DNA from 2 places in the Mesorhizobium sp. 131-3-5 genome. Region 1 is predicted to be linked to the other one. Evidence: predicted binding sites of a transcription regulator. Region 1 holds the regulator's gene; the other holds the start of a gene.
What was found. The regulator PhoB, encoded in region 1, activates phosphate uptake and scavenging genes when phosphate is short. The targets are predictions, from matches to a motif close to TGTCATNNANCTGTCAT.
Positions count from the first base shown of each region.

Region 2: the regulator PhoB is predicted to act here: its motif matches at 1,563-1,579, upstream of ppk2 (polyphosphate kinase 2).

Region 1 is NZ_AP023254.1:1,435,829-1,440,104, forward strand. It holds gene pstB (phosphate ABC transporter ATP-binding protein PstB) at 1-363, shown strand, start outside; gene phoU (phosphate signaling complex protein PhoU) at 389-1,096, shown strand; gene phoB (phosphate regulon transcriptional regulator PhoB) at 1,116-1,805, shown strand; gene JG747_RS07070 (ROK family protein) at 1,818-3,068, opposite strand; gene xylF (D-xylose ABC transporter substrate-binding protein) at 3,343-4,276, shown strand, end outside.
Region 2 is NZ_AP023254.1:4,894,420-4,898,695, reverse strand. It holds gene JG747_RS24090 (glycosyl transferase family 90) at 1-344, shown strand, start outside; gene JG747_RS24085 (aldo/keto reductase) at 361-1,404, opposite strand; gene ppk2 (polyphosphate kinase 2) at 1,686-2,606, shown strand; gene JG747_RS24075 (dihydrofolate reductase family protein) at 2,820-3,467, opposite strand; gene hemB (porphobilinogen synthase) at 3,852-4,276, opposite strand, start outside.

The DNA of each region.
Region 1 (4,276 bases):
GCGCTGTGGACCGAGGTCAAGGACAAGCTCAATGCCAGCGGCCTCAGCCTGTCGGGCGGCCAGCAGCAGCGGCTGTGCATCGCCCGCACCGTGGCGGTGAAGCCGGAGGTGATCCTGCTCGACGAGCCGGCCTCGGCGCTTGACCCGCTGTCGACCGCCAAGATCGAGGAGCTGATCGACGAGTTGCAGGCCGACTACACGATCGTCATCGTCACCCACAACATGCAGCAGGCGGCGCGCGTCTCGAAGCAGACCGCCTTCATGTATCTGGGCGAACTGGTCGAGTTCGACCGCACCGAGAAGATCTTCACGTCGCCTCGCGAGAAGCGCACGCAAGACTACATCACCGGCCGCTTCGGCTGATCGCACGCATACGAGGACCAGGATCATGGCCGAACACACAGTCGCAGCCTTCGACGAGGATCTCGGACAGATCAGCAGGCTGATCAGCGACATGGGCGATCTCGCCGGCTCGATGGTCGGCGGCGCCACCAAGGCACTGCTGAACTCCGACAATGCTCTCGCTCAGCGCGTCGTCTCCGACGACGCCATCATGGATGCGCGCCAGCGCGAACTCGACGACCGCGCCATCACGCTGATCGCCAAGCGCCAGCCGATGGCCGACGACCTGCGTCATGTCGTCGGCTCGATCCGCATGGCCGGCGACCTCGAACGCATTGGCGACCTTGCCAAGAACATCGCCAAGCGCGTCGGCACTGTCGGCCTCAGCGCCACGCCGCGCGACCTGTCGCATTCCATCGACGCCATGGCGCAGCTGGTGTTGATCCAGGTGCAGGGTGTGATCGAGGAGTATGCGGCGCGCGATGCCGCGGCACTGGCGAAGCTGCGCGCCGACGACGAGCGCATCGACGTCAAATACACCTCCGTCTTCCGCGAATTGCTGACCTATATGATGGAAGACCCGCGCAACATCACGGCTTGCACGCATCTGTTGTTTTGCGCCAAGAATCTCGAACGCATCGGCGACCATGTGACCAACATCGCCGAGAATGCGTACTATGTCCTGACCGGCACTCAACTGCCCGCCAACCGTCCAAAACAGGACGAGACGGCGATGTCGGCGCCGGCGGCCTGAGCGCAGGGGTAATCAATCGATGATCGCACCACGCATCATGGTGGTGGAGGACGAGGAGCCGCTCGGCGTGCTCCTCCGCTACAATCTGGAATCGGAGGGTTACCAGGTCGAGGTGGTGACCCGCGGCGACGAAGCCGAAATCCGCCTGCAGGAGAACGTGCCCGACCTCCTTGTGCTCGACTGGATGGTGCCGGCGGTGTCCGGCATCGAACTCTGCCGGCGCCTGCGAATGCGGCCCGAGACCGAGCGGCTGCCGATCATCATGCTGACCGCCCGGGGCGAGGAAAGCGACCGTGTACGTGGGCTCTCCACCGGCGCCGACGACTATCTGGTCAAGCCGTTCTCGACGCCGGAATTCATGGCCCGCGTCAAGGCGCTGCTGCGCCGCGCCAAGCCGGAAGTGCTGTCCAGCGTGCTCAAGGTCGGCGATATCGTGCTCGACCGTGAATCGCACCGGGTCTACCGCAAGAAGAGCGAGATCCGGCTCGGGCCGACCGAATTCCGCCTGCTCGAATTCATGATGCGGCACCCCGGGCGCGTGTTCTCGCGCAGCCAACTGCTCGACAATGTCTGGGGCGAGACGATCTACATCGACGAGCGCACCGTGGACGTGCATGTCGGCCGGTTGCGCAAGGCGGTCAACAATGGCCGCATGCCGGATGTCATCCGCACCATCCGTGGGGCGGGCTACGCGATCCGCGAGGATTGAGCACGACCTGACTCAGGCGACGTTTTTCTTCGCGGCAGGGCCTGCTTTCGTTTGCACGCCGGGCGCGAAAATCTCCTGGTCGACGAAGGTCAGCGCGCGCATGGCACAGCCTTCGCGGATCAGCGGCAGTTCGTTCGGCTCGGTGTCGAAGGAGATCGATTTCGAGTGCTGGCCGCCGGCGGTCTGGGCGATGGCCTCGCGCAATGCCGGCTCGATCAGGTCGAAGGCAGCGGCGCTGACGCCGACCATGGCGACGGGCGCGGGATCGATCAGCGCAAACAGGCTGCCGAGGCCGTAGCCGAGTGCCTCCCCGGCCTTGCGGTAGGCTTCGCGCTCGGGCCCGTCCCGTTCCCGTGCCGTCGCGGCCAGCGCCCGCATCTGCGCGTCGCTGACATCGGCCACCGGCTCGGTGTCCTCGCCGAGCTGCCTGGCGTTGCGCCAGATGGCGTAATTGCCGGCATAGGCCTCGACACAGCCGCGCCGCCCGCAGCGGCAGAGCGCGCCGCCCGGCCGGTGGATCATGTGGCCGAATTCGCCGCCTGAGGAATGGGTGCCAGTGAACAACTCGCCCTTCAGCACCAGCCCCATGCCGATGCCGTGCGAAAGCAGGATGGCGATGAAGTCGTCACGGTAGCGCTCGGGATCGCGCCAGCGCAGCGCCACCGCCATCATGTTGCAGTCGTTTTCCATGGTGGCGGGGATACCGAACTCGGCTTCGAGTATGTCTGCGAAGGCGATGTCGGTCTGCGGTGTGATCGGCGACCACAGCATCGCCCGGGCCTCGGTGTCGGTGATGCCCTGGATCGCCAGCGCGATGCGGGCGACGCTGCGTACGTCGATGTCGGGATCCTCGAGGCGCCGCCGCACTATGGCCACGCACTCGCCGATCAGCGCCTCGCGCGACATGGTCAGCGTGTCCAGCCGGCGCTGTTCCTCCGATATCACCTGGCCGGCATAGTCGATGACTGCGACCGATAGGAAATTCAGCGACAGCACCACGGTCATCACAGCCGCGGCCTCCGGATTGAGGCCGAGGCCGACCTGCGGCCTGCCGCGTTTCAGCGCGCCGGCCTCGCTCGGCTTGCCCTCGGCCAGGATGCCTTCACCGATCAGGTCGGAGGAAATCGCCGATATGGTCGAATGGCTGAGGCCGGTGGTCGCTGCGATCTCGGTGCGCGAGGGCCGGCCGGCCCGGCGCACGGCCGCGATCACCATCGCGCGGTTGCGCCGGCGCAGATCGTCGTGGCGGATTCCGACCGACATGTTTTTTCACATCCTCCCGGTCGCCGCGGTTCTTCCGGTCCTCCCTCGAACGCTGCCGGCGACACGGTCAAATACTGGCAGAAGCGGCCTGTGCTGTCATTTATTTATTGCGAAGCTCGAAAAAAATTCAGAGGGACATCAAAATCCATCAGAATCGTTGTTGACAGCGTTCCGGTGTTGGATCAGTGTTTTTTCGAGGCTCGAAAAAATAGGGCCTTTGTGCCGGCCTTAGGGCCAGTTTGGTCGCGCCATACGCGGCGCAGGGAGGAATATCATGAAGAGATTCACAGCCGCCATCCTGGCGGGTGTCGCCATGTCGCTGACGCTTGCGTCGGTCGCGCAGGCGAAGGACAAGGTCATCGGCGTTTCGTGGTCCAACTTCCAGGAAGAGCGCTGGAAGACCGACGAGGCCGCCATGAAGAAGGCGATCGAGGCCGCCGGCGACAAGTACATTTCCGCCGATGCGCAGTCCAATCCTGGCAAGCAGCTTACCGATGTCGAGAGCCTGATCTCGCAGGGCGCCAATTCGCTGATCATCCTGGCCCAGGATGCCTCGGCCATCGGCCCGGCCGTGCAGAAGGCGCTGGACGAAGGCATTCCGGTCGTCGGCTATGACCGCCTGATCGAGAACAAGGACGTCTTCTACCTGACCTTCGACAACAAGGAAGTCGGTCGCTTGCAGGCCAGCGCGGTGTTCAAGGCCAAGCCGGAAGGCAACTATGTCTTCATCAAGGGCTCGGGCGCCGATCCGAACGCCGACTTCCTGTTCGCGGGCTCGATGGAAGTGCTCAAGGCTGCCATCGACAGCGGCAAGATCAAGAATGTCGGCGAGGCCTATACAGACGGCTGGCTGCCCGCCAACGCCCAGAAGAACATGGAGCAGTTCCTGACCGCCAACGACAACAAGGTCGACGCGGTCGTCGCGGCCAATGACGGCACCGCCGGCGGCGTCGTCGCGGCGCTGACGGCGCAGGGTCTTGCCGGCACCGTGCCGGTTTCGGGTCAGGACGGCGACCATGCCGCGCTGAACCGCATCGCGCTTGGCACCCAGACCGTGTCGGTGTGGAAGGACGCGCGCGAACTCGGCAAGAACGCCGCCGAGATCGCCTCGCAGCTGGCCGACGGCAAGAAGATGACCGACATCGCCGGTGTGAAGGACTTCACGACGCCCGGCGGCAACACCGTCAAGTCGCTGTTCCTGACCCCGG
Region 2 (4,276 bases), 3.2 Mb from region 1:
GCAATGACGTGGCGACCAACCTCAAATGGATCTTGAACTCGAAGTCGCTTTGCCTGATGCCGCCACCGACATACGAGACATGGTTTGCGGAGCGGCAGCTCGAGGCCAATGTCCACTATGTGCCGCTCGATCCGGATTTTGCCGATCTCAGCGAAAAGGTGCGCTATTTCGAACGGCATCCGGCGCAGGCCGAGCGCATCATCGCCGCAGCCAACGCCTATTGCCGGAAATTCTCCAATGAGCGGGACGAGCAGGCGATCTCCCTGCTCGTGCTCTACAAATATTTCGTGCTCAGCGGCCAGATCGAACCCGATCCCGAACTGTGGCGCTTCATCCAGGGCTAGCGCCTCCGCCTGGTGGTCAGATCACGCTACGGTCGAGAACCATGTCGGCGGGGCCGAAGCGATCCTTTGCCGTCAGTTGCTGGTGCCAATAGGGGTAGAGCACGGGCGGCCGGCTGACCGCGTCGAGGCGCTGGCGTTCCTCAGGGCTGAGCGCCAGGCTTGCGGCAGCGAGATTGTCCTTGAGCTGGGCATCGTTGCGGGCGCCGATCACCAGCGAGGAGACGGCGGGGCGGCCGAGCAGCCAGGCCAGCGCCACCTGAGCGGCCGATACGCCGCGAGCCTTGCCGATCTCGACCAGCACATCGACGATCCGCCAGAGCCGGTCCTCGTCGCGGATCGGCGGCTCGGACCAGCCAGCGAGTTGCCGTGCGGTCGGGCTGTCGCGGTGGTATTTGCCGGACAGCAGGCCGCCGGCGAGCGGGCTCCAGACCAGCGCGCCCAGTCCCTGGTCGACCGAGATCGGCAGCAGTTCATATTCCGCCTCTCGCGCCTCCAGCGTGTAGTGGATTTGCTGGGTGACGAAGCGCTGCTGGTGGCGGCTGTCGCTGATCGAGAGCGCCTTCATCACCTGCCAGCCGGACCAGTTGGAGCAGCCGATATAGCGCACCTTGCCCTGGTTGACCAAAGTGTCGAGCGCCGCGACCGTTTCCTCGACCGGGGTAAGCCCGTCCCACTGGTGGACGAAATAGATGTCGATGACGTCGGTCCTCAGCCGCTTCAGGCTCTTCTCGCATTCGCGGATCAGATGGTGGCGCGACAGGCCTTCGTCGTTCGGTCCGCTGCCGATCCGCATGCGCGCCTTGGAGGCGATGAGCACGTCGTTCCTGCGCTTGCCGCCGAGCGCTTCGCCGATGATCTCCTCCGACAGGCCGTTCGAATAGACATTGGCGGTGTCGATGAGGTTGATGCCGGCGTCGATGCACATGTCGATCATGCGCCTGGCTTCGGCAAGATCGCTGTTGCCGACCGCGGCGAAGGACCCGGTGCCGCCGAAGGTCATGGTACCCAAAGTCAGTGTCGAAACCTTCAGGCCGGAACGGCCAAGGGTGCGGTATTCCATGTCAGCCCTCGCGATTGCGTTGAATTGGGGCGGGGCCAAGGGGCAGCCCAGAATGCGAGCCGGGATTTGTAGGACAATTCGGCCGACTTGTCGCCATGCCATGGTGATGGATCGATTGGACATGGTAGACACCCCGGCTGTCGCTATCGCGCCCGGGCTGCAATAAAACCGTCACTGCCGGTCTATATTGAAGTCGGCTCAGGTGTTCCCTTTCCAGGCCGCCAGCCAGCAATTTGGGCGCCGTACGGGAACCGACGGGGCTTGCAAGCGGAGCAGTGCAAATGACTGAGCTAAGACAGAATTCTCCCGCCAAGGACTGGCTCGAAGCCGAGCTCGCCGACACGCTCGACGAAGACTATGAGCTCGAAATGTCGGAGCCGGCGCTGTCGATGGAGATCGCCAAGATCTACAAGAACGCGCATCCGCCTTCGATCGACCGCATGCAATATTTTCGCGACCTGATCACGCTGCAGTCCGAATTGATCAAGCTGCAGTCCTGGGTCGCCTACCACAAGAAGAAGCTGGTGGTGATTTTCGAGGGCCGCGACTCCGCCGGCAAGGGCGGCGTCATCAAGCGCATAACACAGCGGCTCAACCCGCGCATCTGCCGCGTCGTTGCGCTGCCGGCGCCGACCGAACGCGAGAAGTCGCAATGGTACTTCCAGCGCTATGTTCCGCATCTGCCGGCAGGCGGCGAGATCGTGCTGTTCGACCGCTCCTGGTACAACCGCTCCGGAGTCGAGCGGGTGATGGGCTTTGCCGATGCGGGTCAGGTCGAGGAATTTTTCCGCGACGTCCCCGAGTTCGAGCGGATGCTGGTGCGCTCGGGCATCACAGTGGTCAAATATTGGTTCTCGATCACCGACGAGGAGCAGCAGATGCGCTTCCTGATGCGCATCCATGACCCGATGAAGCAGTGGAAACTGTCGCCGATGGATCTGCAATCGCGCGTGCGCTGGGAGCAGTACACCAAGGCCAAGGAAGAGACCTTCGCCCGCACCAATATTCCCGAGGCGCCCTGGTTCATCGTCGAGGGCAATGACAAGAAGCGGGCGCGGCTGAACTGCATCGATCATCTGCTCAAGCAGATGCCGTATGAAGAGGTCCCGCACGAGGAGATCACGCTGCCGGAACGCGTCTTCAATCCCGAATACGAGCGCCAGACGCTGCCGCGCGAGCTTTACGTGCCGGAGAAGTATTGAGCGCCTTTTCATTCTCCCCGTGTCACGGGGAGGTGAGGAGTGGTCTGCGCAGCAGACGAAAAGCCAACTGCTTGGCTTTTCGAACAACGAACGCCGAAGGGCCGCGCTGGCGTTGATGAATTTATTGCCATCGGACGCTCTAACCTCCAAACGTCGGCGCCGCCACTCATTGCCCTGCCGGGCATTTCTCCCCGTGGAACGGGGAGAAAGTGGCTAACCCCGCTTGATCACCACATGCGTGGCAAGCGCCGTCGCCACCTGCTCGGTGCATTGATAGCCGAGCTTCAACATATCCAGGCCGGCGAAGAGGTGCTCGCCCTTGCCAAGCAGCACCGGCGAGATTGCCAGATGCATCTCGTCGATCAAGCTCTCCTGCAGATATTGCCGGATGGTGGCGACGCCGCCACCGATCCGCACATCCTTGCCGCCAGCCGCCGCCTTCGCCTGCTCGAGCGCCGAATGGATGCCGTCGGTCACAAAATAAAAGGTCGTCCCGCCTTCCATCGTGATGGGTGCCCGCGCGTGGTGCGTCAGCACGAAAGTCGGCACGTGGTAGGGAGGGTTGTCGCCCCACCAGCCTTTCCAGTTGTCGTCAGGCCATTCGCCGCGGATCGGCCCGAACATGTTGCGGCCGAGAATCCAAGCGCCGACATTTTCGAAACTGCGCTCCGCGAACCCATCGTTTACATCGGCGGTGCCGCCATCTTTTCCGAGCACCATCTTGCGGAAGGTGCGGGTGTCGACAAACCACTTGTGCAAGGATTCCCCGCCGATGCCGAGCGGATTTTGCAGATCTTGATCGGGACCGGCGCCATAGCCGTCGAGCGATAGGGTGAATGCGTTGACACGCAGCTTGGACATGAAAGCCTCCTCGATAACCAGTTGTATTTTGCAATCGGTTGTTGTTTAGCAAACCGGTTGCGAATTGCAAGCGCTATTTTCTAAGGCGAAAAGACACATACCCGGATCTCGCCGCCAAGCGGTGTCCCTATTGTTTCGTGATGATCGGTTCGGATGACAACCGGCCGCTGGGACGGCCGCCGATCGCCCAACCATGAAATGGATCAGAAGCATCCTCTGGAGGCGTCCGCCATACCTTCGGGCGAGGTGCGGCTGCCGGCCGCCTCCGGCCGTGCGGCTATCATAGCCGCGGCTGCCGGTTTTTGTCTGCTGGAATTCGAAAGAACCGCCGACCGGTCGAAAGACTGGTGACGTCTACTGAAAGGCTTTGCCGGGGAGGCCGGTCTACCCCTTCAGCATTTCGGCCACTTCGGGCGCGAAATAGGTCAGGATGCCGTCACAGCCGGCGCGCTTGAAGGCGAGCAGCGATTCCAGCATCGCCTTCTCGCCGTCGATCCAGCCATTGGCGCCCGCCGCCTTGATCATCGAATATTCGCCCGACACCTGGTAGGCGAAGGTCGGCATCTGGAACTCGTCCTTCAGCCGGCGGATGATGTCGAGATAGGGCAGGCCGGGCTTGACCATCAGCATGTCGGCGCCCTCGGCAATGTCCTGTTCGGCCTCGCGCACCGCCTCGTCCGAATTGGCGTGGTCGATATAATAGGTCTTCTTGTCGCCCTTGAGCAGGCCGGCGGTGCCGACCGCCTCGCGATAGGGGCCGTAGAAGGCCGAGGCGAACTTCGTCGCATAGGACATGATCGCGACGTCCT